DNA from 3 places in the Devosia sp. FJ2-5-3 genome. Region 1 is predicted to be linked to each of the others. Evidence: predicted binding sites of a transcription regulator. Region 1 holds the regulator's gene; each other region holds the start of a gene.
The links. The regulator LexA, encoded in region 1, represses DNA repair genes until DNA is damaged. The targets are predictions, from matches to a motif close to TGTTCNNNNTGTGTTCNG.

Region 2: the regulator LexA is predicted to act here: its motif matches at 3,623-3,640, upstream of rmuC (DNA recombination protein RmuC).
Region 3: the regulator LexA is predicted to act here: its motif matches at 2,636-2,653, upstream of N0P34_RS16100 (PA0069 family radical SAM protein).

What each region holds. Positions count from the first base shown of each region.
Region 1 covers NZ_CP104007.1:2,142,335-2,152,282, reverse strand. Annotated here, with positions in the region: gene N0P34_RS10460 (peptidylprolyl isomerase) at 1-1,265, shown strand, start outside; gene trpE (anthranilate synthase component I) at 1,296-2,804, shown strand; gene N0P34_RS10450 (aminodeoxychorismate/anthranilate synthase component II) at 2,934-3,533, shown strand; gene trpD (anthranilate phosphoribosyltransferase) at 3,533-4,552, shown strand; gene trpC (indole-3-glycerol phosphate synthase TrpC) at 4,549-5,361, shown strand; gene moaC (cyclic pyranopterin monophosphate synthase MoaC) at 5,361-5,843, shown strand; gene glp (gephyrin-like molybdotransferase Glp) at 5,840-7,036, shown strand; gene lexA (transcriptional repressor LexA) at 7,123-7,830, shown strand; gene N0P34_RS10420 (nuclear transport factor 2 family protein) at 7,830-8,219, shown strand; gene N0P34_RS10415 (IlvD/Edd family dehydratase) at 9,211-9,948, opposite strand, start outside.
Region 2 covers NZ_CP104007.1:3,512,820-3,522,767, reverse strand. Annotated here, with positions in the region: gene N0P34_RS16970 (response regulator transcription factor) at 1-431, opposite strand, end outside; gene N0P34_RS16965 (Do family serine endopeptidase) at 500-2,026, opposite strand; gene rmuC (DNA recombination protein RmuC) at 2,175-3,599, opposite strand; gene def (peptide deformylase) at 3,732-4,247, shown strand; gene fmt (methionyl-tRNA formyltransferase) at 4,461-5,384, shown strand; gene N0P34_RS16945 (methionyl-tRNA formyltransferase) at 5,377-5,613, opposite strand; gene truA (tRNA pseudouridine(38-40) synthase TruA) at 5,629-6,375, shown strand; gene uxaC (glucuronate isomerase) at 6,486-7,904, opposite strand; gene N0P34_RS16930 (hypothetical protein) at 8,122-8,289, shown strand; gene N0P34_RS16925 (response regulator transcription factor) at 8,352-9,023, shown strand; gene N0P34_RS16920 (extracellular solute-binding protein) at 9,183-9,948, shown strand, end outside.
Region 3 covers NZ_CP104007.1:3,339,340-3,349,287, reverse strand. Annotated here, with positions in the region: gene N0P34_RS16115 (ribonuclease HII) at 1-279, opposite strand, end outside; gene N0P34_RS16110 (DUF4180 domain-containing protein) at 279-644, opposite strand; gene N0P34_RS16105 (hypothetical protein) at 723-1,304, shown strand; gene N0P34_RS16100 (PA0069 family radical SAM protein) at 1,413-2,561, opposite strand; gene N0P34_RS16095 (MDR family MFS transporter) at 2,931-4,409, shown strand; gene N0P34_RS16090 (glutathione S-transferase family protein) at 4,465-5,415, opposite strand; gene N0P34_RS16085 (VOC family protein) at 5,417-6,244, opposite strand; gene moaB (molybdenum cofactor biosynthesis protein B) at 6,346-6,882, opposite strand; gene N0P34_RS16075 (MFS transporter) at 6,860-8,194, opposite strand; gene N0P34_RS16070 (uracil-DNA glycosylase) at 8,490-9,311, opposite strand; gene N0P34_RS16065 (electron transfer flavoprotein-ubiquinone oxidoreductase) at 9,378-9,948, shown strand, end outside.

The sequences.
Region 1 (9,948 bases):
CTGCTGCGCCGACCGAGGCGGAACTGGCGGCCTATCTCGCCGAGCACCAGGCCGAATACCGCACCGTCGAAACCCGCCGCGTGCAGATGCTCGATCTGTCCATTCCCGCGCTCGCCGCCGCCAAGACGGTCGACGAAGCTGCCATTGTTGCCGAATATGAGCGCACCAAGGACAGCCTCACCACGCCCGAGCGCCGGACCATCCAGCAGGTCGTGCTGTCGACGCCCGAGCAGCAGGCCGCTTTTGACGCCGGTATCGCGGCCGGCACCGACTTTGCCACGCTCCTCGCCGACAATGGCCTGACCGCCACCACGATCGGCACGCTGACACGCGATCAGGTGACGGACAGCGTCCTCGCAAACAGCGCCTTTTCCTTGCCCGAGAATGGCATTGCCGTCATCGACGGTGTCGCCGGTCGCCGTGCCATCCATGTTTCCGCTATCGAACCGTCGGGGCAGCCAACCCTCGAGGAAGCGCGCGAGAACATCGCGGCGCGCCTCGCAGCAACCGAAGCTCGCAGCGAAATCAACGAGATACTCGACCAGGTTGAAGAGCTTCGTGCAGCCTTCCGTCCCCTTTCGGAGATCGCTGGCCGGTTCAAGCTCGACCTCTATGAGGCCGAAGTCACCTCCGGTGGCGTCGAACTCAGCATCCTGCCCAATCTGACGCCGGAAGATCGCCCGCGTGTCACCCAGGCCATTTTCCGTGCGACCGAAGGCCAGCTGACGCCGTCCCTGCCGATGGCCGGTAGTGCGCATCTGTTCTTCGAACTGCTTGCCATCGAGCCCGCCCGCGACCAGACATTGGACGAAGTGCGCGACATCATCACCGCTGCAATGGTCGAAGAACGCACCAACAATGCGATCCTGGCCGAGGCCGAGGCGATCGTTTCCCGCATCAAGGGCGGCGAGACCATTGCCGACGTAGCGACCTCGCTCAATCTCTTCCCGCAGATTTCGACGCCCTTCACCCGCTTTGGCTCGGAAGACGGCAGCATCGACAATGTGGTCGCCCAGGAGGCCTTTAACGGCGGTCCGGACCATGTCGGCTCGGTCGTCAGCGGCACGGGCGAGTTCTACGTCTTCCAGGTGGTAGACAACACGCCTGCTGGCGAAACCCTCGACGACGAGACGGTCGCGTCGCTTTCGAGTGAAGCGCGCGCCGGGCTTTACAGCGAATTCGTCTCCGCCATGCGGGACGATGTGGGCCTGCGCATCAACCAGCAGGCACTGACACAGCTGCTGACCCTCAATTACGGCCAGTAACACTCCTAAACTTAACCGGAACCAGACACGATGGGCGACGACTTTTCCAAGCGCTTTGCAGAGCAATACCAGGCCGGCAAATCGCAGATCGTCTGGCGTCGCATCGTGGCTGATCTGGAAACGCCCATCGGCACCTATCTCAAGCTCGCCCAGGGCCGGACGCATTCTTTCCTTCTGGAAAGCGTGCAGGACGGGACGACACGCGGGCGCTATTCGATCATCGGCCTCCTGCCCGACCTCATCCTCAAGGTGGAAGACGGCAAGGCCCTGATCAACCGGTCGGCCCAGATTGCGCCGGATGCCTTCGAGCAAGTCGATGCCATGCCGCTCGACGCGCTGCGCGCCCTGGTGGCGGAAAGCAAGATCGACATGCCCGAGGGGCTGCCGCCCCAGTCTGCAGGCATCTACGGCTATCTCGGCTACGAGATGGTGCGGTACATGGAAGTGCTGCCCACCGACAAGCCGGACGAGATGGGCACGCCCGAGGCGGTGCTCATGCGTCCCTCGCTTCTGGCCGTGTTCGACACGGTCAAGGACGAGCTCTATCTCACGGCGCCCGCCTATGTGCGGGACGGCGTCTCGGCCCGTCAGGCGCAGGAAGCGGCGGAAGCACGGATCGATGACGCCATCGCCCGGCTCGGCCAGGCTATGCCGGCAACGGCCGCCCTGCCCGATCTCGAGGCCATCAATGTTACCAGCAACACCAGCCGCGACGACTATTTCGGCATGGTGGCCAAGGCCAAGGACTACATCACCGCCGGCGATATTTTCCAGGTCGTCCTGAGCCAGCGCTTCTCGGCCGACTTCACCCTGCCGCCGACCGCGCTCTACCGCGCCCTGCGCCGGACCAACCCCAGCCCCTACATGTATTTCCTCGACTTCGGCGGCTTTGCCGTGGCGGGATCGAGCCCGGAAATCCTGGTGCGGGTGCAGGATGGCGACGTGACCATCCGTCCCATCGCCGGCACCCGCAAGCGCGGCGCGACGCCGACCCGCGACAAGGAACTGGCCGAGGAACTGCTCAGCGATCCCAAGGAACTGGCCGAACACCTCATGCTGCTCGATCTCGGGCGCAACGATGTCGGCCGTGTCGCCAAGACGGGGACCGTCAAAGTCACCGACAAGTTCTTCCTCGAATATTATTCGCACGTCATGCACATCGTTTCCAACGTGGTTGGTGTGCTCGATCCGCAATATGACTTCGTCGACGCGCTCTCGGCAGGCTTTCCGGCCGGCACCGTTTCGGGCGCCCCGAAGGTGCGGGCGATGGAGATCATCGACGAGCTCGAAAAGTCACGCCGCGGCATCTATGGCGGTTGCGTAGGCTATTTTGGCGCCGACGGGACGATGGACACCTGCATCGTGCTGCGCACCGGCATCGTCAAGGACGGCAAGCTCTATGTGCAGTCCGGCGCCGGCATCGTCGCCGACAGCGTGCCCGACCTCGAGCAGCTCGAATGCGAGAACAAGGCACGCGCCCTTTTCAGCGCCGCCGAAGAAGCGCTACGCTATGCTGGCGAGGCAGGAGTGGGGCAATGAGCGCTTTGAACACACACAATGTCATTCCCGCGAAAGCGGGGACCTCCGTTTTTCGATGGCGAGGTCAACTCTGAAACAGAGGTTCCCGCGTTCGCGGGAATGACCCCGTGGTTAGAAAACAGGCCAGAAATGACCAAGACCCTCGTCATCGATAATTACGACAGCTTTACCTACAATCTCGTCCACTTCTTGGGCGAGCTGGGCGCGGAAATGACCGTGCGCCGCAATGATAAGATCACCCTCGAAGAGATCGCCGCCATGGCGCCCGAGGCCATCGTCCTGTCGCCCGGCCCCTGCACGCCCAACGAGGCCGGCATCTGCCTTGCCGTGATCGACCGCTTCAAGGCCGAAATCCCGATCCTCGGCGTCTGCCTCGGCCATCAGGCCATCGGCCAGGCCCTGGGCGGCGACGTTATCCGCGCGCCGCATCTCGTGCATGGCAAGACCAGCAAGATCAACCACACCGGCAAGGGCCTCTTCCGCGGCCTCAACGCCGGCTTTGAAGCGACGCGCTACCACAGCCTCATCGTCAGACGCGAAACCCTGCCCGATACGCTCGAAGTGACGGCCACGACTGACGACGGCCTCATCATGGGCATGCAGCACAAGACCCTGCCAGTCCACGGCGTGCAGTTTCACCCTGAGAGCATCGCCAGCGAAAACGGCCACGCGCTTCTGCAGAATTTCCTCAACATCGCCCGCGACTTCACCGGAAAGAAGGCCGCCTGATGGATATCAAGCAAGCCCTCCACAAGATCTCCGAGCGCCGTGACCTAACCGGCGAGGAAATGCGCGGCGTCATGCGCATCATCATGTCCGGCGAGGCCACGCCCAGCCAGATCGGCGCCTTCCTCATGGGCATGCGTCTCAAGGGCGAAAGCGTCGGTGAAATCGCCGCTGCCGTCTCGATCATGCGCGAAAAGATGATCCCGGTCGACGCCCCCGAAGACGCTGTCGACATCGTCGGCACCGGCGGCGACGGCGTCGGTACGCTGAACATTTCGACGGCCGCCTCGATCCTCGTCGCCTCCATGGGCGTGCCCGTGGCCAAGCATGGCAACCGCGCGCTGTCGTCGAAATCCGGTTCGTCGCAGGCCCTCGAAGCCCTGGGCGTAAAACTCGACCTCGACCCGCCCGGTATCGCCAGGACGATCCGCGAGGCCAATATCGGCTTCATGTTCGCGCCCTCCCATCACCCGGCGATGAAATATGTCGGCCCCACGCGCACCGAACTGGGCGTGCGCACCATGTTCAATCTGCTCGGTCCACAGTCCAACCCGGCCAGCGTTCGCCGCTATGTGCTGGGCGTCTACGACCAGCAATGGGTGGAGCCGGTTGCCGCCGCGCTCCTCGCCAACCGGGCCATCAAGGCCTGGGTTGTGCACGGCAGCGATGGTCTCGACGAGCTCACCGTCACCGGCCCCAGCTTTGTCGCCCAGATCGCCAATGGCGACCTCCGCAGCTTCGAGGTAACCCCCGAAGAAGCCGGTCTAAAGCGTTATGAACTCAAGGACATTCTCGGCGGCACCCCCGAAGAGAACGCCCAGGCCATTCACGACCTCTTCGACGGCGCACCGGGCGGGTATCGCGACATCGTGCTGCTCAACGCCGCCGCGGCCCTCATCGTCGCCGAGCGCGCCACCTCTCTCAAGGAAGGCGCCGAAATGGCCGCTGCCGCGCTCGATAGCGGCGCCGCAAAGCACACCCTGGCCAAGTTGGTGGCCGTTTCCAACGGACAAACTTCATGACCGATATTCTCAAGCAGATCGAAGCCTATAAGCGCGAGGAAATCGCCGCCGCCAAGGCCGCCCGCCCATGGGCCGAAGTGGTGGCCGCCGCCCACGACCAGCCTGCCCCGCGCGGCTTTCTCAACGCCATCAAGGCCAAGCGCGCCGCTGGCGACTATGCCCTCATCGCCGAAGTGAAAAAGGCCAGCCCCTCCAAGGGCCTGATCCGCGCCGATTTCAACCCCGCCCAGATTGCCAGGGATTATGAGACCGCGGGCGCCGCCTGCCTCTCCGTCCTCACCGATCGCCCGAGCTTTCAGGGCTCGCCCGACTATCTCAAAGAGGCTCGCGCCGCCACCAATCTGCCGGCCCTGCGCAAGGATTTCCTCTTCGAGACCTATCAGGTCGCCGAGGCCCGCGCCTGGGGCGCCGACTGCATTCTTATCATTCTCGCCGCCGTCGATGACGAGATGGCCCGCTACCTTCTCGATTCCGCCAAGGAATGGGGCATGGATGCGCTGGTCGAAGTCCACGACCGCGAGGAAATGGACCGCGCCCTGGCACTGGATGCGGAATTCATCGGCATCAACAACCGCAATCTGCGCACCTTCGAAACTTCGCTGGACACCTCCATCGCGCTCGCCACCGGCCTGCCGGACCATGTTACCCTGGTCAGCGAGAGCGGGATCATGACCCACGAGCATGTCCGCATGCTGGAGGAGAAAGCCGGAATCGGCACCTTCCTCGTCGGCGAAAGCCTGATGCGCCAGGACGATGTTGTCGCGGCCACGCGTACCCTGCTCCACGGCGCCAGCGTGGCAGCCCTCTGATGAGCGACCAGCGCCTCACCCACCTCGATGCCAAGGGACAGGCCCATATCGTCGATATCGGCGAAAAGGCCGTCACCAGGCGTCGGGCCGTGGCGCAGGCGCGCCTCACCGGCGAGGCAGAAACCATCGCCACCATCATGGGCGGGAGCCTCCAAAAAGGCGACGCCCTCGCCGTCGCCCGCATTGCCGGGATCATGGCCGCCAAGAAAACCTCCGAACTGATCCCGCTCTGCCATCCCATTCCACTGACCAAGGTCAGCGTCGAGATCGAGCGCGATGGCGAAGCCACCATCTTCATTCTCGCCACGGCCGAAACCACTGGGCAGACCGGGGTGGAGATGGAAGCCCTCGTCGCCGCTTCGACCGCTGCGCTGACCCTTTACGACATGGCCAAGGCCATCGACCGGGCAATGGTCGTGACCGATATGTGCCTCGTCGAAAAATCCGGCGGAAAATCCGGCGATTTCCGGCGCGCGCCATGAGCCTGCTGCCGGTCGAAGACGCCCTCGCCGCCATTCTGGCCCGCGTGCCCGAGATCGTGCCCGAAACGGTCGACCTCTCGGCCGCCGCCGGACGCGTTCTCGCCGCCCCGATCATCGCCCAGCACGACCAACCACCCTTCGACGCCAGCGCCATGGACGGCTATGCCCTCCGCGCCGCCGATGTGGCGCCCGATCAATGGCTCGACGTCGTCGGCACCTCACAGGCCGGCGCCGGTTTTGCCGGGTCGGTTGGCCCCTGCCAGGCCATCCGCATCTTCACCGGCGCGCCCGTCCCGCCCGGCGCCGATATGGTCATCATGCAGGAAGAGGCCATCCGCGAAGGTGACAGGGTGCGCTTCACCGCCCCTGCCCGCCTCGGCCACTCCATTCGTCCCCGCGGCAATGATTTCACCACCGGCGACACCCTCGTCGAGCCCGGCACGCGCCTTCTGCCCATGCAGATCGCTGTCGCCGCTGCGGCCAATTGCGGCTCGCTTGCCGTCGCCCGCCGCCCGCGCATCGCGCTTCTCGCCACCGGCGATGAACTCGTCATCCCCGGCACGCCGCTTGGCCCGGACCAGATCGTCGCCTCCAACAGTTTTGGCCTTGCGCCGCTCTTCGCGCCCTATGCCGACCAGATAGCAAATCTCGGCATCGTGCCCGACCGGGTCGACCTGCTCCGCGGTACACTCGCCCTCGCCTTCGCTGACGAACCCGATATTCTCGTCACCACTGGCGGCGCCAGCGTCGGCGAGCATGATCTCGTGCAGGATGTCCTCAAAGATCTGGGCGTGACCCTCGATTTCTGGCGCATCAATATGCGCCCGGGCAAGCCGCTGATGTTCGGCACGCGCGGAAAAACCCTGGTTTTCGGCCTGCCCGGCAATCCCGTCTCGGCGATGGTCACGGCCATCGTCTTCATCCTCCCGGCCCTGCGCCGCTGGCTGGGCCAGGCGGAGCCGCACTTCTGGCGCCTGCCCCTCCTCGCGCCGACGCCGCCCAACAGCGCCCGCCGCCATTTCATGCGCGCCCATCTGGTGCACACGGAAACCGGCCCGGCTCTGATGCCGAGTGCCCAGACCGATAGCGGCCATACCTCGTCCCTCGCGCAGGCAGACATGTTGATCGTCCAGCCCGAACATGATCCCGGTCAGCCCATCGGCGCGCTGGTCGACGCCCTCCCCATAAACTAGAGCCACTTTTTAGGGACTCTTGCAGAACATAGACGGAACGCGTATGGTCGTTCCGTCTATGTTCCGATTCTGGGGTCAAGGGGCAAATGCTGACGCGCAAACAACACGAATTGCTGATGTTCATCCATGAGCGGATGAAGGAATCCGGCATTCCGCCCTCCTTTGACGAGATGAAGGACGCCCTTGATCTTGCTTCGAAATCGGGAATCCATCGGCTGATCACCGCCCTCGAAGAACGTGGTTTCATCCGGCGCCTGCCCAATCGGGCCCGTGCACTCGAAGTGGTGAAGCTGCCCGATTCGATGAACCCCTCGCTTGGCGGCCGGAAGGTGCGCTTCGAGCCCGAAGTCATCGAGGGCAATCTGGGCAAGGTCGCCTCGCCCCCCTCGCGCAGCACTGACGACTATGCTCGCCCGATTTCGATCCCGGTCATGGGCCGTATCGCCGCCGGTACGCCGATCGAGGCGATCCAGACCCACTCCCACACCATTGCCGTTCCACCTGAAATGCTCGGGCCCGGCGAGCACTACGCTCTCGAAGTGCGCGGCGATTCCATGATCGACGCCGGCATATTCGATGGAGACACCGTGCTCATCAAGAAGCAGGATGTTGCCTCGACCGGCGAGATCGTGGTTGCCCTGGTGGATGACGAGGAAGCGACCCTCAAGCGCCTCCGTCGCAAGGGCAATACGATAGCGCTCGAAGCCGCCAATCCGGCCTACGAAACCCGCATTTTCCCGCCCGACCGTGTGAAGGTCCAGGGCCGGCTCGTCGGCCTCTTGCGGAAATACTGATGTCCTCGGACCGCGCCTCACCGGAAACGGTGATGGCGCGCTATGCCGAGCTCATCAACCGGCACGACTTTTCCCTGCTCGTGCCGCTCATCGATCCCGACGCAACATTCTGGTTCAGCTCGGGCACCCACGCCGGCGTCGCCGCGGCACGCGCCGCGTTCGAAGCGACCTGGCGCAAGCTTGCCGACGAAACCTACTGGCTTGAGGATCTCAACTGGACTGCCATTGGCGACAAGGCTGCCAGTTGTACCTACACCTTCCGCTGGCGCGCCACGGTCGACGGCCAGCCCGCCCAAGGCAGCGGTCGCGGCACGACGGTCCTTGGCCGTGACCAGGACGGCTGGCGCATCCGCCACGAACACCTCAGCGCGTTCCCCAAAATCACATAGCCAAGGTAATCCCGGGGCGCGCGCTGGATCACCTATCCAGTTGTTTCCAACGCCCTATTTTCGGTGCCGCGACATGCCATCTTCCAGCGCACCACCATGTCATCCCCGCGAAAGCGGGGACCTCCGTTTTCCCTCCAGGCAAACCGGGGTTCCCGCTTTCGCGGGAATGACATTGTGGGGATCCCTCCCCTCCTGCGCCCCCTCGCCCCTTCGGGGAGAGGGCCGGGGTGAGGGGGCCCTCGCTATCGGCCAATCAGCTCGCTGCCTAGGCGTTGCGCGCCCTCGCTCCACCGTCATCGCCCGGCTCGTCCGGGCAATCCATTTCGCCCGAACACCACGTCTTCCAGCGCACCACCGCGTCATCCCCGCGAAAGCGGGGCCGCCGTTTCTCATCACTGAACACCCACCAACAGGGGTTCCCGCTTACGCGGGAATGACACCGCGGGGGTTGACAGCTCCTCCCCCAAGCCCATCCCCTCCTGCGCCCCCTCGCCCCTCCGGGGAGAGGGTTGGGGTGAGGGGCCTCTCCAAACCAAAAATATCCCGCTTATCCCCGTCCCCATTTTCCCGTGCCATCATTGCCCCGTTCCCGCCGATAACACGCGGCGCCGACGAAGCGTCGGGCGGGGAGACGGGCCGCACGGGGTCGCCTGGGCGGGGGCGTGGATGTCGACCACCGGCCGGTGCCGGTTCTGCCTTTCGGGGTCATGCCTCGACGCAGGACCCAGCACCACCCGCAAGGGGGCCGCTCAAGGCATGCGCCCAAAAAACCGGTCGTGGGAAGCGGCTTTCGCCTCTTCTATTTCTATCAATTCGGGGCGAAAGCCGCTTTTCACCGTGCCCGTAGGGCATCGCGACCGTGTCCACGCGACGCTCCCCTGGAGCCGGGCGGCGCTTCGGCATGCCCCATTGAGCGGCAAGCCCTTGGACGAGAGAGGCAATAAAAAACTCCCCCGCCATGCGGCGAGGGAGTGAGACGCAAAAAACCTTGTCAGTGGTTGTCGCGCGGAATGCCCTCGGTCTGCGCGATCCGCTGGTATTTTTCGGCCGGTTTGAGAATTGCACCGTTGCCGAGCTGGTCGACGAGGCCGCGCTGGATTTCCTGCCAGGGCGTCTGGTGCTTGGGGAATTTGTAGCCGCCATCAGCTTCAAGCGCGGCGCGACGGGTGGCGATTTCCTCATTCGAAATCAGGATATCGGCCTCGCCCTTGTTGAGGTCGATGCGCACCCGGTCCCCGGTCTTGAGGATAGCCAGATTTCCGCCCGCAGCCGCTTCCGGGGAAGCATTGAGGATGGAGGGCGAACCCGAAGTACCCGACTGGCGACCATCGCCGATACAGGCCAGCGAATGGATGCCCTTCTTGATGAGGTAATCGGGCGGACGCATGTTGACGACTTCCGCCGCACCCGGATAGCCGATCGGGCCCGCGCCACGCATGAACAGCAGCGTGTGCTCGTCGATATCGAGCGAGGGATCATCGATTCGGTGGTGATAGTCCTCCGGACCATCGAACACCACCGCCTTGCCCTCGAACATGCCCGGATGATCGGGATCGGAGAGATAGCGATCGCGGAATTCCGGTGAGATCACGCTGGTCTTCATGATGGCATTGTCGAAGAGATTGCCGCGCAGCACGAGGAAACCGGCTTCGGCCTTCAGCGGATTTTCGAAGGTCCGGATGACCTTGTCGTCCTCGATCACCGTGTTGCGGCAATTTTCGCCCATGGT
Region 2 (9,948 bases), 1.4 Mb from region 1:
CGTTCGACCTTGCGGCTCAGCCGATCGAGCGATAGCCCGCCCACGCTATATTGGGTCGCGGCCTCCACGGGGCTCGAGCGACGGGCGAGCACTTCGACCCGGGCCAGCAATTCGGTAAAGGCATAGGGTTTGGTGAGATAATCGTCGCCGCCGGCGCGCAGGCCGGTGACGCGGTCATCGACTTCGCCGAGAGCGGAGAGAATGAGAACAGGGGTGGTATCGCCTTCCGCGCGCAGCGATTCGACGATGGAGAGGCCATCCCGTCGCGGCAGCATGCGGTCAACGATCAGCACGTCATAATCCATGCCCGAGGCCATGGCATAGCCGGTCTCCCCGTCAGCGGCATGATGGGTCACATGACCGGCTTCGTCGAGCGCCTGGATCAAATAGCTCGCGGCCTCGCGATCATCTTCGATGAGCAGGATTTTCACGGCTGACGCTCCGCACCAGGAAAAAATGGCCCCGGGAAACACCCGGGGCCAGGGTTTGTCAGGCGAACTTATTCGGTAATGGGCAGCCCGATAAAGGTGCTATCGCCATTGCGAGCAACTTTCACCAGGGCCGTTTCGAGGCCCCTGCTGCGAACATTGTCGATCGCCTTGTCGAAATCGGCAGCGCTCGAGACCGGCGTATTGTCGACTTCGAGGATCACGTCGCCGACGGACAGACCGCGCTGGGCGGCAGGCGTGTCGGGCTCGACTTCCTGGATCAGCACGCCACCTGTGCCGTCACCATTGGGCACGAGGGTCAGGCCGAGCGTCGACTGGGCCTGTGGCACTTCGGCCGGAGGCGTCGGCGTATTGGTCTCGGCCACGTCCTGGTTGAGTTCGGTCAGCGTGACGTTGAGCTTGGTCTCGGCACCATCGCGCCAGATGGTCAGCTCGACGACGGAGCCAGGCGACTTGCTGGCGATGGTCCGGCTGAGATCGAGTGCGTCGTCGATCCGGTCGCCATCGACCGCGGTGATGATATCGCCCGACTTGACGCCCGCGGCGCCCGCAGGGCCATCAGCGGCCGGCTCGCGCACGATGGCACCGAGCGGCTGGCTAAGCCCAACGCCATCGGCAATGTCACGGCTCACGTCCTGGATCGAAACGCCCAGATAGCCGCGGGTCACGGTTCCGTCCGTGATCAGCTGGTTGACGATCTGCTTGACCGTGCCGGCCGGGATGGCAAAGGCGATACCGACATTGCCGCCATTGGGGGAATAGATGGCGGTGTTGACGCCGACCACTTCGCCCTTGGTGTTGAAGGCCGGGCCGCCCGAATTGCCGGTGTTCACGGCCGCGTCGATCTGCAGGAAATCACCATAGTTCGAGCCGCCGATATTCCGGCCCGAGCCCGAGATCACGCCCACGGTCACAGTGCCGCCAAGCCCGAAGGGATTGCCCACGGCAACCACCCAGTCGCCGACGCGGCTGGCTTCTTCCTCGAAGGTCACGAAGGGCAGGTCTTCCCCGGCGATCTTGAGAACGGCCAGGTCGGTGCGCTCGTCGGTACCGACGATTTCTGCAACCTGCTCACTGCCGTCTTCCATCACCACGGTTACCTTGGTGGCGTCTTCCACCACGTGGTTGTTGGTAACGACATAGCCGTCAGCCGAAACGATGAAGCCCGAGCCTGCAGCCATGAACTGGCGCGGACGGGGTTCCTGCTCGCCCGAGCCGCCGCGTCCACCAGGACCGCCGGGGCCGCCGAACTGGTCGAAGAAGTCACGGAAGGGGTGGCCTTCGGGCAGGTCGGGGAAATTGAACTGGAAGTCACGGCCGCGCTGGACATTGCGACCGGGCGCCTGCGCTTCGACGAGGATCGAGACAACGGCCGGCTTGACCGCGTCGACCAGGTCGGCAAAGCCCTGCTGCTGGGTGACCTGGGGCACCAGGATCTGCGCCGCATTGCGCACCTCGGCATTGACGGCCTGCCCAGTGAGGACAAAGGCGGTGGAAACCCCGCCGACGCCCACCAGCAGAGCCAGGGCGGAAGCGCCGAGCCAGCGGCGGGTACGCGAAATAAGTGTGGGTCGCATGAGGACGAGTCTCCTTGCAAAAGCTCTCAACAGCTTGTGGCCTTACATATGGAACGTCCCGCCTTTCTGTGAAGTTGCGCCAATATTAAGCTTTGGCAATGTTGCGGGCAGGATTGCGGCAAGCCGTGTCGGTAAGCGGGGCAGGGGCCTAGTTCCGGTCCCCCGGCTCATCGCTAACAAGCCGCAGGCTCGGCTGTTCGTCGAGGCCACCGTCCCATTTCGGCGGAATAGTTTTGGTGGTCTTGGCCCCCAGCTCGCGCAGCATTTCCACCTGTCGCACCACATTGCCACGGCCGGACGAGAGCTGATTGCGCGCCTCGTCAAAGCTGGATCGTGCCTTGTCGAGATGGCTGTCCAGCTTGTCCATGGAGCCGAGAAAGCCTGCGATCTTGTCGTAAAGCGCGCCCGCCCGTTCGGCGATTTCCTCGGCATTCTGGTGGCGCTTTTCGATGTCCCAGACATTGCGCACCGTGCGCAGCACGGTCATCAGCGTCGTCGGCGTCGTCAGCATCACGCCGCGCGACATGCCGAATTCCACCAGTTTTGCGTCATGCTGGATGGCCGTAGCCAGCGCGGACTCAATGGGCACGAACATCATCACATAGTCGAGGCTCGATCGCGCCGCGCGGTGATAGGTCTTGTCCGACAGCGTCGTGATGTGATTGCGCACCGAAGCGATATGGGCGCGCAAATGCTGCTCGCGGTCCTCTTCGGGGCAATTCACATAGGCGTCGAACGCCGTCAGCGACACTTTCGAATCGATCACCAGCACATCGCCATTAGGCATGCGGATTTCGACGTCGGTGCGCAGCCGCTGGCCATCTTCGCCCATATGGCTCTGCTGGGTCGTGTACTGATCGCCCTCGCGCAGGCCCGACTGTTCGAGAATGGTGGACAGGATCATCTCGCCCCAGGCGCCCTGGGTCTGGGAATTGCCCTTGAGCGCCCGGGTCAGGTTCTGCGCCTCGGTTGTGATCTGCAGATTGCTTTCCACCAGCGCCTGGATGCGCTCCTTCATCGCCGAGCGGTCCTCGATCAGACCCTTGTGGAATTCACCGATCTTGTCGTGCAAGGGCTTGAGCAGCACGTCGACCTGCTCGCGGTTCTGCTTGGTAAAAGTCTCGCTGTGGCTGCGCAGCACGTCCCCGGCAATGGCCTTGAATTCGTCGGTCATCTGCTGGCGCGCTTCGGTGAAGCGTTTCAAATTGACCTCGTTCTGGCGCGCCTGCTCGTCGAGCCGGGTCCGCATCGCGGCAAGCTCCGCCATCAGCTCGCCATTGCGGCTCCGCTCCTCGTCAATGATGTCTGCTGATCTTTCCCTCTCCCGTCCCAGTTCCAGATCGAGTTCGCGGATGCGCAGATCGCGTTGCGCGATAAGCTCGGCAAAACCGGCTTTGAGATTGTCGCTGGCGTCCTGCGCGGCACTACTGGCGCGCGCCGCATTGCCCTGCGCCCAGGCAACGAGCATCCAGATCATGACGAAAAACAGGAGGCCCAGTCCGGCAGCCAGAGCCATGCCGACACTGATCGGCAGATCGCCGAGAACGAACAGAGATGTATTGAGCGTTTCCATGAAACCAGCCTATACCCACCATTCGTTCACATAATGTTCTTTTCGCGACCAGCGCAACCCTGCTCCGCAGTTGACCCGGCGCGGTCAAATACCATATCGAGAGGCAACTCCTTTTTTGCCGGACTTTTTGCCATGGCCATCCGCCCTATCCTCATCATTCCTGACGCGCGGCTTCGCGCGGTCGCCGACCCGATCGTGGAGATCGACGAGGAGATCAAGACGCTGGCCAAGGACATGCTCGACACCATGTATGACGCGCCGGGGATTGGCCTTGCCGCGCCGCAGATCGGTGTGATGAAACGCATCGTGGTGATGGATCTTGCTGGCGAAGACGAACCCGCCGACCCGCTCGTAATGATCAATCCGGAAATCACCAGTTTCGGCGACGAGATCCAGGTTACCGAAGAAGGGTGCCTGTCCATTCCCGAGCTTTACTACGAGGTCGAGCGGCCCTCCACGGTCACCGTCACCTATACCGATCTCGACGGCAAGGAAGTGGTCAAGGACGCCGATGGCAAGCTCGCCGTCTGCATTCAGCATGAACTCGATCACCTCGATGGCGTGCTCTATATCGACTATCTGAGCCGCCTCAAGCGCGACCGCGTGATCAAGAAGTTCGAAAAGCAGGCCAAGCTGGCGGCTCGTTGATTTGAGAGCCGCCGACCTTCCTCACCTTTTGGGGGAGAGGGACAGACCGTTCTGCGTTCAGCAGAAAGGTCAGGGTGAGGGGCTCTCTCCGCACGCCGGGTGTTCGGGGCGAAAGCGCTGACCTCTCACCCCAACCGAAGTTCGCCACGCCAATTCGGTGCCCCTTCGGGCCGCTTCTCCCATGACGGGGGAGGGAAGACAGGAGTTACCACCATGCGCGTCGTCTTCATGGGCACGCCCGAATTTTCGGTCCCGACGCTGACCGAGATCGTTTCGTCGGGCCACGAAGTGGTGGCGGTCTATACGCGCGCGCCAAAACCGGCCGGCCGTGGCCAGGCTGAGCGCAAGAGCCCGGTGCATGAGGCGGCGGAGGCCTTCGGCATTCCGGTCTTTACGCCGAAAAGCCTCAAGGGCGAGGCTGAGCAGGCCCAGTTTGCCTCGCTCGATGCCGATGTCGCCGTCGTGGTCGCCTATGGCTTGCTGCTCCCCAAGCCAATCCTTGATGCCCCTGCCGATGGCTGTCTTAACCTCCATGGCTCGCTCCTGCCGCGCTGGCGCGGAGCTGCGCCGATCCAGCGCGCCATCATGGCCGGCGACGCCCAGACCGGCATAGTCGTCATGCGCATGGATGAGGGCCTCGATACCGGTCCCATGGGTCCCACCGAAATCATCCCCATCGGCAAGGACATGACTGCCGGTGAATTGCACGACCAGATGATGCGCCTTGGCGCCGACCTCATGGGCCGCGCCCTTGCCGCGCTCGAACGCGGCAGCCTCGATTTTACCGTCCAGCCCGAAACCGGCATCACCTACGCGCAAAAGATCGACAAGGCCGAGGCCCGTCTCGATTTTTCGAAATCGGCCGACGCGGTGCACAGCACCATTCGCGGCCTCTCGCCTTTCCCGGGCGCATGGTTCGAGCTCGAACTCGCCGGCAAGCCCGTTCGCATCAAGGCGCTGCGCTCTACCCCCGTCGATGGCAACGCTGCCCCCGGCACGCTCATCGGCCCCGACCTCACCATCGCCTGCGGCTCCGGCGCCGTCCGCCTCACCCAGGTGCAGCGCGAGGGCAAGGGCGCCATGGACGCCGTCACCTTCCTCCGCGGGGCAGGGGCCTTGCCGGAGCGGGTCAGCTAAATCCGAACGTTTTCCTGAGGATTTGGTATAGTTCTTCAGCGCCGTGTTGATCGAATTGCATGTTCTGCGAGCGCTTGCCTACCAGCTTTCTCGTTGGACTGCCGTGCGTATTGAGTTGAAGGAGTTTCTTCCCATCGCGCTCAAAGACGACATAAGTAGCCTCGACTTCACCATGCAACTTGTAGAGATCGTTTTGTTCGATCTCTTCAATTTTCCTAATTAGTACCATTGGTCCCTCCAAGCCTTGTACAGATATAAGCTCACGCTCGAATATGATGGAACCCCGTTCAGCGGCTGGCAGCGCCAGTCCGACCGGATGAGCGTGCAGCAGGCGCTGGAAGAGGCGATCGCCAAATTCTCCGGCGAAGTCGTTACCACCCAGGCCGCCGGCCGCACCGATTCCGGTGTCCACGCCCTGGGTCAGGTGGCCCATTTCGATCTTTCGCGGGATTGGGACCCGTTCCGCGTCCGGGAAGCGCTCAACTACCATCTGCGCCCAAACCCTGTCGGTGTTCTGCTCTGTGAAGCTGTCGATGACAGTTTCGAAGCGCGTTTTTCCGCGCTCGCCCGCCACTACGAATACCGCATCCTCAATCGGCGGGCCCCGGCCGTGCTCGAGCGCAACCACGTCTGGCATGTGCCCATGCCGCTCGATGCCGATCTCATGCACATTGCGGCCCAATCCATTTTGGGCCTGCACGATTTCACCACCTTCCGCTCGTCGGAATGCCAGGCGAAGTCACCCCTGCGCACGCTCGACCATTTTGCCGTGCGCCGGGAACTGGACCATGTCGTGGTCACCGCCAGCGCGCGCAGTTTCCTCCACCATCAGGTGCGCTCGATGGTCGGCTCGCTGAAACTGGTGGGTGAGGGGAAGTGGACGCCGGCACGATTCCGCGCTGCCCTCGACGCCGCCGACCGCAGCAAGTGCGGCGGCATGGCCCCCTCAAGCGGGCTCTATTTCATGCGCGTGGATTATCCGGCTGCATAGAACACCGGCTTCCCTCGGGCGTGACCCGAGGGCCATGTCACGAGCCCCGATATCGGCAGCTCATCCCTGGATAGAGAAGCCCGAGGGATGCTCTGTGCAATTGGGCTTTCCTACCCGATCCGATAGGCGTCCTTGGCCGCCTGATAGCTCAAATGTCTGGCGATCTCCTCGGCAGAGGAGCGGCTGAGCCGGTTCTCGCCCACCCAGCGCCCCAGGAAGCCGCAGACTTCGCGCCGCCACACATCGTGCCGCGCCGGGATCGACAGCAGCGCCCGCGTATCGTCGTTAAACCCGGCCAGATTATAGAAGCCCGCCGTCTCCACTACCTGGTCGAGATAGCGGCGAATACCCTGCGGGCTGTCGTGGAACCACCAGGGCGGCCCGATCAGCAGGCTCGGCCAATAGCCGGCCATCGGCGCCAGCTCGCGGGCATAGGTGGTTTCGTCGAGCACGAACATGATGAGCCGCAGATTGGGCTCGTTGCCGCAGCGCGACAGCAAGGCCTTGAGGCCACCCACATAATCGGTCGGCCCCGGAATATCGGCGCCGAAATCAGGTCCACGCTCACCGAACAGCAGCGGATCGGTATTGCGACGGGAGCCGGCATGGATCTGCATCACCATGCCGTCTTCGACCGACAACAGCGCCATTTCGGTCAGCATCTGCGCACGGAACAGCTCGGCATCTGCAGAATCATGCTTGCCGGCCAGCACCTTGTCCAGAAGCGCCTGCTTTTCCACCAGCGGCAAATCTGCCGTATTGGCCGTCGGCACGCCATGGTCGGTCGCCACAGCCCCAAAGCGGCGGAACAGTTCGCGGCGCTTGCGATGGGCGTTGATCAGCCCGTCCCATCTGCTGATGTCTTCGCCGGTCAGTTCGCCGAACTTTTCCAGGTTCTCAACGATGGCCGGGCGGCTCGGATCGGTGACATCGTCCGGACGATAGGTCGTACGCACGCGTCCGATATAGCCGTCACCCTCCATGCTCTGGTGATGCGTCAGCGGATCGAGGGCGAATTCGGTTGTCGCGATCACCTCGACATTGAACCGGTCGAGAATGGCGCGCGGCAACAGTTCTGGCGTGCCGAGCTTGGCGTCGATGGCGTCATAAATGCTGTCCGCCGTCGCTGCAGACAATTCCTCATTGATCCCGAACACCGCCTGCAGCGAATGGTCCACCCACATCTTCGAAGGCGTTCCGGCAAAGAGATAATAGTTCTCGGCAAAGAGCTTCCAGGCCGTGCGCCCATCGCCTTCCACCGGTTTGCCATCCTTGCGCGGAATGCCCAGTGCGTCATAGCTCAGCCCCCGGCTGCGCAGCATTCGCAGCACATAATGATCCGGCGTCAGGAACAGCGCCGTCGGGCTGGCAAAGCGGCCATTTCCGGCGAACCATGACGGGTCCGTATGCCCATGCGGGCTGACGATGGGCAGGTCCTTCACGGCCGGATAGAGATCGCGCGCAATCGACTTTGCGGGCTCGGATGCGGGGAAGAGACGGTCGGGGTGAAGGTGCGTTGGCTGGGTCATGGCAAATATGTGCCATGATCGCCGCTGCGTTTCAACATCTTCCATACAAGATGGTACCTGTTAAAATTTAAGACAAATTAACCCCGATCCAAGCCGTCATTTCGTCGCCCGCTGGAGGCGGCGTATTCTCGCTGCGTGCGGGTGAGAAACAGTCCACCAAGGCGGCTGCCCAGTGAAAGTATCGGTCGAAAGACCCAGTCGATGCGAGGGAACAGCCATGGCCAATCTCGATACGCAAAGTCTTCCCGAGGATCTCTCGGCCCTGCGCAGCCAGGTTCGTCGCTCTGCCCATGTCCAGCATGCCAAGCGCATGATGCTGGCTGCGGGCCTCTGTGCCTTCGGCATGGTAGCCGTCGCCGCCGCGCTCCTCATCAGGATCGTCTGATCGCCCCGCTTTCCTCTGGCCCTCCGGTTCGCCTATCATGAGCGCGGATTATGGGGCCGCCTATGCGCATCTTGCTGGTCGAGGATAATGAAGATCTGGGGGAGGCGATCGAAAAGCGCCTCCGTGCCGCCGGCCACAGCGTCGAATGGGTCCGCGACGGAGCCGATGTCGTGCACACGGCACTTGGCCAGGATTTCGACGCCGTCGCTCTCGATCTCATGCTCCCCAATCGCGACGGCATCAGCCTCATCGCCGAGCTGCGCCGCGGCCGGTTCTCGGCCCCGATCCTGGTCATGACCGCGCGATCCGAGATCGATGACAAGGTCAGTCTCCTCGATCTCGGCGCCGACGACTATCTGGTAAAGCCCTTCGACCTCCGCGAAATGGAAGCGCGCCTGCGCGCCCTCATGCGCCGCACCGGCGGGCAAACGAGCAGCACGCTTTCCCTTGGCAATCTCGAACTCGATCTTGCCGGGCTCAATGCCACGATCAACGGCAAGGGCCTCGAACTCGGCCGCCGCGAATTCCGCCTGCTCGAAATTCTCCTCACCCATGCCGGCAAGGTCGTGGCCAAGGAGCGGCTGATGAACCAGCTGTTTAATTTCGACGAGGCCGTGTCGGTGAACGCGCTCGAGCTCCACATCTCCCGCCTGCGCAAGAAACTCGAAGCCGCCCGCGTCGAAATCGGCACCGTCCGCGGCGTCGGCTATGTGGCGAGAGCGGTGGATGGCTAGCATGTCGCCACCCCCACCTAGCCTCCCCCTGAAGGAGGGGGAGGGACGGATCGAGTGCGCAATGGGTTCAGCGAGCTCCCTTCCTTCTCCTCCCCCTCTCAGGGGGAGGCCGGGTGGGGGTAGGGGAGCCACTGACTTCCGCCTCGGCCACGCCCAGCCATGACCCCCACATTCTCCATCCGCCGGCGTATCCTGGCCCTTGCCGTCGCGCTGCTTCTCGGCGCCGCAATCGTGCTCATCGTCTTCATCCGCGACTATGCCGACCGCGCCTCGGATCGCGCCTTCGACCGGCTCCTCGCCGCATCCGCCCTCACCATTGCCGGCGCCGTCCAGGTCGAAAACGAAACCGTCTTCGTCGAGCTGCCCTTTGCCGCCTTTGCCATGTTTTCCGGGCTCGATCGCGTCTTTTACGCCGTGGAAGACCCCGACGGCCGCACCGTCACCGGCTATGAAGATCTCGCGCAGGCCCTGGGCGAAACCATCACTGCCGAGCCCCATTTCTCCGATGTGGTCTATCGCGACGAACTGGTGCGCGTCGCCACGATCGGCCGGTTGATTTCGACCGCCAGCGACACTGGCTGGGTGACCATCCATGTCGCCGAAACCCAGCGCCAGCGCGAGGCCCTCGCCGCCGAAATCCTCTCCAACGCCATCGTGCCGGTTATCGCCCTCACCCTGCTGGCCGTGGCCCTCGTCTGGTTCGGCATTTCACGCATGTTCGCTCCCTTGACCCAGCTCGAGCAGGAATTGCAGTCCCGCCCGCCGGACGATCTCTCGCCCCTGACGGTCCCGGTGCCGGTCGAAGTGGACCACCTCGTTTCCGCCCTCAACGGCTTCATGGGCCGGCTGCGAAATGCCATGGAGCGCGTCAGTGGGCTCGTGGCCGAAGCGGCCCATGAAGTGCGAACGCCGCTGGCCTCGCTGC
Region 3 (9,948 bases), 1.2 Mb from region 1:
GGCGACTTCGGCAGAGGCCATGATCTCGGCATAGAGCGCCTCGCGCCGCTCGGCCGTCAGCTTCTTGGAATCGTTGAGGCCCTCCGGGATCCGATCGGGATCGAGCCGCACGGCTGCGACGACGACGGGACCGGCGAGCGGGCCGCGCCCGGCTTCATCGACGCCGGCGACAAGGCGTGCGCCGCGCGCCATCAGCATGGATTCGTGGGAAAAATCGGGACAGTCCGGCAAAGCGTCGAGGAGGCTGGGGCCGGTCTGAACTACGCTCTTGCGGGCCATCAGCGTGACGCCTCCAGCCGAGAGGCCAGTTCGGTCCGGTCGGCGACGAAGAGATGGTGGGCGCCACGATTGGTTTCGCGCACGAAATCGGCCAGTGCCTGGCTCGACGCGACCCTGTCCGCAATATCACCCATGATGATCAGGCGGAGGCGATAATTCTGGAATTTCTGGATAAAGAGACCGGCCAGCGTCGTGCTCAGCTGGAAAAACTCCGGCACGAAACGTTTGGCCGGAACGACGATGGCGTCAATCTCCATGCCATAGGTCTGGCCGATGACATCGAGCGCGTCCGCCTCGCTGGACAATTGCGGACCATCGGCGTCCAGCACCAGCAGTCTCACCCCGTTGATCGTCTCTTCGGCCATACCCGGCTCCGGGAGTTCTCGTTTCTGGCCTCTTCTGATATAAGAGTCTCGCCGGGGGGCAAAGCCGAGAGTATCTTCATGCGATATGTCGCAGGCCTTGCCGCCCTTGTCTGCCTTTCCCAATCCGTGAGTGCCGAGCCTTTCCACCACTCTTCCGGGGAGTGGCGCGAATATCACCGGGATTGGCTCGCGGCCTGTCCGGCGGCGATCGACGAGGATGGTCCCGACTTCTACAGCTTTTCCTGCTTCGCCAGCACGGGCAGCCAGGCCCAGAACAGCGCCGCGCTGCCTGCCTACAAGCTGACATTGATTCTGAACCGTCTGGATGGCGCGCTCGACATCGCCGTCACCGTCGCAGCCGATGACGCGATTTATGACGAAGCCCGGCCGATGGTCTTGAAACTGTCGGGCGAGCCGCCGATCAGCCTTGCCATGCGGACCGATATCGAGACCCGGTACAACACTATCAACCAGTATTTTGTCGTGGATGCCGAATTGCGGGCGCGCCTTGTCGATTTGATGAAGGATCGTGCGGCCCTGACGCTGGCCGTGCCATTGGAGGGCCGGCCGGCACCGGTCGAAACCCGCCTCTCGCTTCAGGGCGTCATGGCCGCGCTCGATTTCATGACCACCAATTCCCGTCGCGTCGCGCAATACTGAATAAGAGCATTTCACCGCGTCGCCGACGCGGTGAAATCAATCCAGGCGCTTGCTTTGTCGCCCGTCTGGACCGGAAAAGTGGTGCCCGATGTCCGCGAACGCCCTGGATCAGAAGAGGCTCATCTGCCGTGTTTCCAGGCGCGGCGCTTCGAAGAGATCGGCCCGCAGCGGCGGCAGCTTGGGATTGAGCCCATAGCGCTCGCGCGCCTTTTCGAACCTCTGGCGGAGCAGGGTGGCATAGGGGCCTTCACCGGTCATGCGCGTGCCCCAGCGCGAATCGTAATCTCGCCCCCCGCGCGTATCGCGCACCAGCGAGAGCACGTGCCGCACCCGGTCCGGGAAATGGCGCAACAGCCATTCGCGGAACACGTCGCGCACTTCGCCGGGCAGGCGGAGGAGGATCATCGAGGCGCTGATCGCGCCCTGCGCCTTGCCGGCATCGAGAATGCGTTCCAGCTCCATGTCGTTGATAGCCGGGATCATCGGCGAGGCGAAGATGGCGGTGGGAATGCCGGCCTCGCTCAGCGCCTTGATGGCTTCGAGCCGCCGGGCGGGGGAGGAGGCGCGCGGCTCCATCTTGCGGCTCAGCTTGTGGTCCATCGAGGTCACCGAGATCGCGACCTTGACCAGATTGAGCTTGGCCAGCTCGGTGAGGATATCGAGGTCGCGCAGGATCAGCGCCGACTTGGTGGTGATCATCACCGGATGTTTGGTTTCCAGCATCACTTCCAATATGCCGCGCGTCAGCTTGTGCTTGCGCTCGGCCGGCTGGTAGGGGTCGGTATTGGTGCCCATGGCGATGGCCTTGGGGCGATAGGATCTCGCGCCAAGCTCCTGGCGCAGCGCTTCCACGGCATTGGCCTTGACGTAGATGTCGCGCTCGAAATCGATCCCCGCCGAATGGCCGAGATAGGCGTGGGTCGGCCGCGCAAAGCAATAGGAACAGCCGTGCTCGCAGCCGCGATAGGCATTGATCGAGCGTTCGAAAGCGATATCGGGGCTGTCATTGGTGGTGATGATGGTCTTGGCGCGCTCGAGATGCTCGGTCGTTTCGAACAGCGGCATCGGTTCGACATTGCCCCAGCCATCGTCGAAATTTTCGCGGGCGTGGGTTTCGAAGCGGCCGGAGCGGTTCGACTGTGCGCCGCGTCCGCGCACGCTTTCCGCATTGATGAGCTCGCGCCGCGCCAGATCCGCATCGCGGCTCAGGCTCAACCTCTCCAAGGCTTCGAAGGACGGGGCCTGATAAAGGGCCATGATATGTCTCCTGACTGCCGAGCCGGAGGAGAATCGCGCTTCCTCCGACGTCCGGAAAGACTTAGCATGCCGATGAGAACAAAACAAGAACATGCATTTTCGCGGAGTTCCTGCTGACATTCATATTGGCAGGGGTGCCATGCATTACAAGACTTTACGGACTGGTCTTGCGGGCGTAGACAGGCTCCCTTTCGGCGTCCCCCTGTCGGTTCGTTTTGCCTCCTCAGATCTGGCTCCGCCCGCGTCCTTGAGGCCGCGCGCTGCGTGATCATGCTGACAGGTCCTGTCGCCGATATTTCGCAATTCCCGTGTCGATCCCCGCCGGTCTCCCCCGTCGTGTGGACGCTACGCCGATCGAGAGAGAACAAGATGACAATGGACGCTACGCTTGATGCGGTGCCCGAAATCGCGCCGCAGCACCCCGACAATGCGGCTCGCAACAAGCTGGTCATCGCGCTTCTGCTCGTCTCCACCTTCGTGGTGTTTCTGAACGAGACCATCATGAGCGTGGCCATCCCCCATCTGATGGTGGATCTGGGGGTCACCGCCAGTGCCGCGCAATGGCTGACGACCGCCTTTCTTTTGACCATGGCCATCGTCATCCCGATCACCGGCTTCATGCTGCAGCGCATCAATACGCGGCCGATCTATATGGCGGCGATGGCGATCTTCAGTGTCGGCACGCTCATCTGCGCGCTGGCGCCGGGGATCGAATTGTTGATCGTCGGTCGCGTCGTCCAGGCCGTCGGCACCGCCATCATGATGCCGCTGCTGATGACCACGGTAATGTCGCTGGTGCCCCCGGAAGGCCGTGGCAAGACCATGGGCAATATCTCGATCGTCATGTCGGTGGCCCCGGCCATCGGCCCGACGATTGGCGGGTTCATCCTGTCCCAGTTCGACTGGCGCTTCATGTTCTATTTCACCCTGCCCATCGCCGTCGGCGCGCTGGTGCTGGGTGCGATCAAGATCCGCAACGTCTCGACCCCGCGCTATGCGCCCCTCGATGTGCTGTCGGTGATCCTGTCAGCACTGGCCTTTGGCGGCCTCGTCTATGGGCTTTCCAGCCTTGGTGAAGGCGCAGAACACGGCTCGGCCATTCCGTCCTGGGCCCCGATCGTCGTTGGTGTCGTGGCCATGGCCATCTTCGTCTGGCGCCAGATCGGCCTTGCCCGCAACGACAAGGCGCTGCTCGACCTGCGCACGCTCCAGCACACCAATTATTCGGTGTCGCTGGTCACCGCCGCCATCGCCATGGTGGCGCTGCTGGGCACCTCGATCCTGATCCCGATCTACACCCAGTCCGTGCTCGGCCTCAATACGCTGCAGACCGGCATGATGCTGCTCCCGGGTGGCTTGATCATGGGTGTTCTCGGCCCGGTGGTTGGTCGCCTCTACGACAAGGTCGGCCCGCGTCCGCTGCTCGTGCCCGGCGTCGTCGCCGTCACGGCCGTCATGTGGGCGCTGACCACGGTCAGCCAGCACACCGCGATCTGGCAGGTGATTGCCGGCCATATCGTGCTCAGCATCGGCCTGGCCTTCACCTTTACCCCGCTCTTCACCACGGCGATGAGCTCCGTGCCGCCGCGCTTTTACTCGCACGCGTCGGCGATTCTGAGCTCGGTGCAGCAGGTTGCCGGTGCCGCCGGCATTGCGCTCTTCGTGGCGGTGATGAGCCTGCGCTCGGCTGCGGAAGCGGCCGCCGGCGAGGCGCCGCTCGATGCGCTGGCAGCCGGTATCCGCGCAGGCTTCCTCTGCGGCGCCATCGTCTCGGTCGGCATGGTGATATCGGCCTGGTTCGTCCGCAAGGGCAATGGCGATGCCCCCGGTGGCCATGGCGGCCACTAAGGCCAATTGACATGAAAAAAGGCGCCGGAGAAATCCGGCGCCTTTTTTGTTGGGTTCAGGCCGCTATTTCGTAGAGGCCTGGAATATGGGGCCCCTTGGGCACGATGCCATTGGGGTTGAGCGCCTTGACCGAATAATAGCCGCGCTTGATGTGGTCGATATCAACCGTCTCGCGCACCCCGGGCAGGTTGAGAACGCGCAGCATATAGGCCTGCAGCCGCGGATAATCGGCAACGCGCCGGAGATTGGTCTTGAACAGGCCATGATAGGCCGCGTCGAACCGCACCAGCGTCACGAAGGCGCGGATATCGGTTTCGGTCAGCTGATTGCCGACGAGAAAATCCTGGCCTTCGAGCCGGGCGTCCAATTTGTCCAGCGCCTCAAAGACGTCGGCAAAGGCCTCGTCATAGGCGATCTGCGTCGTGGCAAAGCCGGCCCGATACACCCCATTGTTGAACTTGGGATAGATATAGTCGTTGAGCGCGTCGATCTCGGCGCGCAGCGCCTCGGGGTAGAGGTCCTGCGCGTTCCTTGCGAGATCGCCAAAACCGGAATTGAGCATGCGCAGGATATCGGCGCTCTCATTGTTGACGATGGTGTTCTTCACCTTGTCCCACAGCACCGGCACGGTGGCACGGCCGCTGATCTGCGGATCGGCCTTGGCGTAGATCTCGTGCATATAGGTCGCGCCGGTCAGCGCGTCGGGCTGGGCAAAGCGCCAGCCTTCTTCGCTCAGTTCCGGCTCGACGATGGAGACGGAGATCACATCGTCGAGCCCCTTGAGCTTGCGCCCGATCAGCGTGCGCGAGGCCCAGGGACAGATGAGCGCGACATAGAGATGATAGCGGCCGGCCTCAGCCTTGAACCCGCCTTCGCCGGTGGGGCCAGCGCTGCCGTCCGGCGTCACCCAGTTGCGAAAGCTCGAGGTCTGGCGGACGAAGCCGCCCTTTTCATCGGTGCCCTGCACCGGCTGCCAATTGGCAACCCATTTTCCATTGACCAGCATCTTACTTCTCCCCGCGCACAACGAGATTGAGGGCAATGCCCCAGGGGTCGGTCAGCTCATGACCGGTCACACCGGCGCTCTCGGCAATGGCGTCGCGCTGCGCGGCGCTGTCGAGAATGAGATCGAAGCCGACAAGGCCGGTCGTGTCGGGGGCGAGGGGGCCCGAACCACGGCTCGCCCACATATTGGTGGCCAGCTGATGGTGATAGCCGCCGGCGCCATAGAACACCGCGCCCGGATAGCGGCAGGTGACATCGGTCCCCAGCACGCCGGCATAGAAAGGCTCGGCCTTGGCGACGTCGCCCAGCTGCAGATGCACATGGCCCACGATCATGTTTGCCGGCGCGCCGTTCCAGACCCGGGTGGGGTCGAGATCGAGCAGCGCGTCGACATCGAGAGGATCGGTGGTCATGGCAATCATCCCGCCGTCATGCGGCCAGTCGGCGCGCGGACGGTCGGCATAGATTTCGATGCCATTGCCTTCGAGGTCGTTGAAATAGAAAGCCTCGCTCACCGCATGGTCCGAAGCGCCGCCGACGGGGATGCGTTCGCGGGCGATCTTGCGCACCCAGGCGGCGAGATCGACGCGATCCATGAGGAAGGCGGTGTGGAAGAGACCCGCCGCGCGCTGGCTGCGCTGGGCGAAATCGGGATTGCCGCGCAATTCGAGCAATGCCTCGCCGCCGGCGCCGAGGCGCAGGCTGTTGCCGTCGCGGCCGAGCGTTTCGAGATCGAGCAATTGCTTGTAATAGTCCGCCACCGCATCGAGCTGGCGCACATTGAGGGTCACCATGCCGGTTTGCATGGGCGCCGTGGGCGAAATGGACATGGGCTTTCTCCTGATGGCGCCGTTTGCGCCCTGGCCCTGAAGATGCCCCCTTTGATCGGTTTCTTAAAGTGAACGACAGCGAACGTGTTGTTCGCTGATTGTCACCGCTCTGCCAGTCTCGGCATCAGCTCGACAAAATTGCACGGCTTGTGCCGATAGTCGAGCTGGTGGGTGAGCAACCCCTCCCACGCGTCGCGGCAAGCGCCGCGCGAGCCGGGCAGGCAGAAGACGAATGTGGTGCCGATAAGGCCCGCCGTTGCCCGGGACTGCAGCGAGCTCGTGCCCACGGTCGTCGCCGAATATTGGTGGAACAGCACCGAAAACCCGTCCATGCGCTTGTCGAACAGCGGTTCGATAGCTTCGGGCGTCACGTCGCGGCCGGAAAAGCCTGTGCCGCCGGTGGTCAGGATCACGTCCACCGTCGGATCGGCGACCAGCGCCTGTACGGCGGCGCGGATCAGCTGGATATCGTCGCGCACCACCTGCCGGCCCGCACAGGAATGCCCGTCGGCCTCCAGCAGAGATTTCAGCAAGGCCCCGCCCGTATCCGTCTCGAGGTCCCGGGTATCGGAGACGGCGATAACAGCGATGGACAGGGGCTTGAACGCGCGGTCCTCAAACCGGTCGGTTTTGAACATGGCTGCCGGCCTCCGGAGTTTCGATCAATTCGTCAGGGACCGCCGCTTCAGGACGGGTGATGATCTCGCCATCCTCGTCGTCGCCGTCCGCTCGAGGGTCCATGGCGACCGATTCCGGGGTGACCTGCTTGTCATTGGCCATGGGCTGGAACGGCGCGCGATCGGCGGCATCGACGCTCTTGCGGACGCGCATGCGCAGGAAGGCGAAAATGGCGACGATGACATGGAAGAGCGCCGTGACCATGAACAGGGCCATGGGGGCGATGGCACTCATCAGCATCGAGGCGATGAGCGGTCCGATGGCGAGCCCGAGCCCGAGGATCAGCAGCATGCCGCCCGCGATCTTGGCGAAATTTCCCTCGCGCGCGAAGTCGTTCGCATGCGCCACGGCGATCGGATAGAGCGGGTTTGCGGCAAGGCCATAGAACGCAAACAGCACATACATCAGCCAGCCTTCGCCCGGATTGAGCAGCACGACCAGAAGGCCGACAAAGGCCGCGGCAAGGCCAAGCCCGATCATCACCTGCCTTCGGTCGATGCGGTCGGAAAGCCGGCCGAACGGGATCTGGCCGATGGCGCCGGAAATCGCGGCAATGGCAAAGAGCAGCGCAATGCCTGAGGAATCGAGGCCCTGTTCATACCCATAGACGGGCGCCAGCGTGCCGAACGAGCCGTTGGCCATGCCGCAACAGAAGGCGGCGACGGCAGCAACGGGGGAGGTCTTGATAAGAAGCGGCAGGTCGAGCTTGGCCGAGGCCAGGGGGCGCGGCTGGGGGCTCGAGGTGAGCGATGTGGGCAGGACCGCGCAGATGAAGCTGATGGCGCCGATGACGAAGGGCAGATAGCCCACCGTGCCGGTCACCGACATGGCGATCTGCCCCAGCGTCGAGGCGCCGAGATTGATGGTGACGTAGATTGAAAAGATGGTGCCGCGGCTCTTGTTGTCGCTGACCTCGTTAAGCCAGCTTTCCACGATCATCGCCGCGCCGGCAAAGCAGAAGCCGCTGAGCGCCCGCATGACGATCCAGCCGACATCGTTGATCCACAGCAGATTGAGCAGAATGGTGACGGTGCCGATTGCCGCCATCACTGAAAAGGCGCGGATGTGGCCCACTTTTCGCACGATCATCGGCACGAGAATGGAGCCGGCGACGAACCCCACCGACCAGCCCGTGCCGATAAGGCCCAGCGCGGGAAGGGAAAATCCCTCTTCCGCGCCGCGCACCGAGAGCAGAAGGCCCTGGAGGCCGCCTCCAAACATCAAAAGGGCCGAGCTGATGAAGAGGGCGTAGATTTTGACGACGGAAGCCATGGCGCTTTCGAGACTGGGAATTCGAAACGTTGCAAATCACCTGAAGGTGACCATAACGCGGCAAAACTTAATGGACAGGCCAAACTCTTCCGTCGGGCGGAAAGTTCAGGGCAAGCGGGAGGGATAACGCGAGGCGCTGTGCTTGTGTGCGGTTCGTTCGGTCGCCCGGTGTTTGGTCATTGATGACTTCACAAACGCGATCCCCACCTCCCTCGAAGGGGGAGGCAAGCAAAGCTAGGCCACTGGGCCGTAGCGGCGCTCGGAGGGGGTGTGGGGGCCCGGGAACGCCGGGAACTCACTCCAGCCCCAGCGCGTCCATCTTCATCTTGAGACTGAGCAAATCGCGCCAGGCTTGTTGCTTGGCCGCGGGGTTGCGCAGGAGATAGGCCGGATGCAGCGTCGGCATGCCGTCCGTGGCGTGGTTGCCGATGCTCACTTCCTGCCATTTGCCGCGCATCTTGATGATCCCGGCTGTGGTCTTGAAAATCGTCTGCATGGCCGATCCGCCCAGCGTCACCACGAGCTTTGGCGCCACAAGTTCCACCTGCCGATGCAAGAACGGCAGGCACAATTCCATCTCTTCGGGCGACGGCGCACGATTGCCGGGCGGGCGCCAGGGCACGGAATTGGCGATATAGACCTTGGTGCGATTGAGCCCGATTGCCGCCAGCATCCGGTCGAGCAATTGCCCGGAGCGTCCGACGAACGGCTTTCCGATCCGGTCCTCCTCGGCACCGGGCGCTTCCCCGATCAGCATGATCTTTGCCTGGGGATTGCCATCGGCGAACACCAGCTGGGTGGCGCGGAATTTGAGCCCGCAGCCATCATAGGCCTCCAGCATGTCCCGCAATTGATCCAGCGATTGAGCAGAACGCGCCAGCGCGCGCGCTTCGGCGGGGTCTCCGCCCACCGGTCCGGGAACCAGCGGCACGGGAGCCGGTGCCGCCGCGCCGGGCAGGGGGGCGATACGGGACGGAGCCGCCGCACTGGCGACAGGCGGCTTCTGCGCGAACCGGTCGACCGGCTCTTCGCCCACGGCCAGATCGACGCCGGCGGCACGATACCAGTCCAGCACCGAAAGCAGTTCGGCGTTATTGAGCGCGTGATCTTGAGACATCGCCCCCGTTATGTCACACCCCATGCGGGGCGACCAGTCGCCTCCAGCTCAAGAGGATGTTTGCCCATGGCAGAGGCCGGGAATCGCGAGGTACTGTCGACCGACGTGCTGATCGTCGGGGCGGGACCGGCCGGACTTGCCGCCGCCATTCGCCTCAAGCAACGCCATCCCGATATCGCCGTCACCATTGTGGAAAAAGCCGCCGAAATCGGTGGCCACATCATTTCCGGGGCCGTCATGGATCCGGTCGGGCTCGACGCGCTGATCCCCGACTGGCGACTGAAGAACGCGCCGGTCGGCCCCGATGTGACGACCGACACCTATCATTTCCTCACCACCAAAGGCGATTTCGCCTTTCCCCACGCGCTGATCCCCCCGCAGATGCGCACCAGGGACGGCATTGTCGTCAGCCTCGGCGATCTGGTGCGCTGGCTGGGCGAAGAGGCCACCGCCCTCGGCGTCGACATTTTCCCGATGACGGCGGCGGTCGATGTGCTGCGGACGGGCGATGGCCCGGTGCGCGGCATCATCACCGGCGATCTCGGCCTCGACCGGGACGGCAATCCCAAGCCCGGTCACGCCGAAGGCATTGCGCTCGAAGCCAAATATACGCTGATCGGGGAGGGGGCCCGTGGCT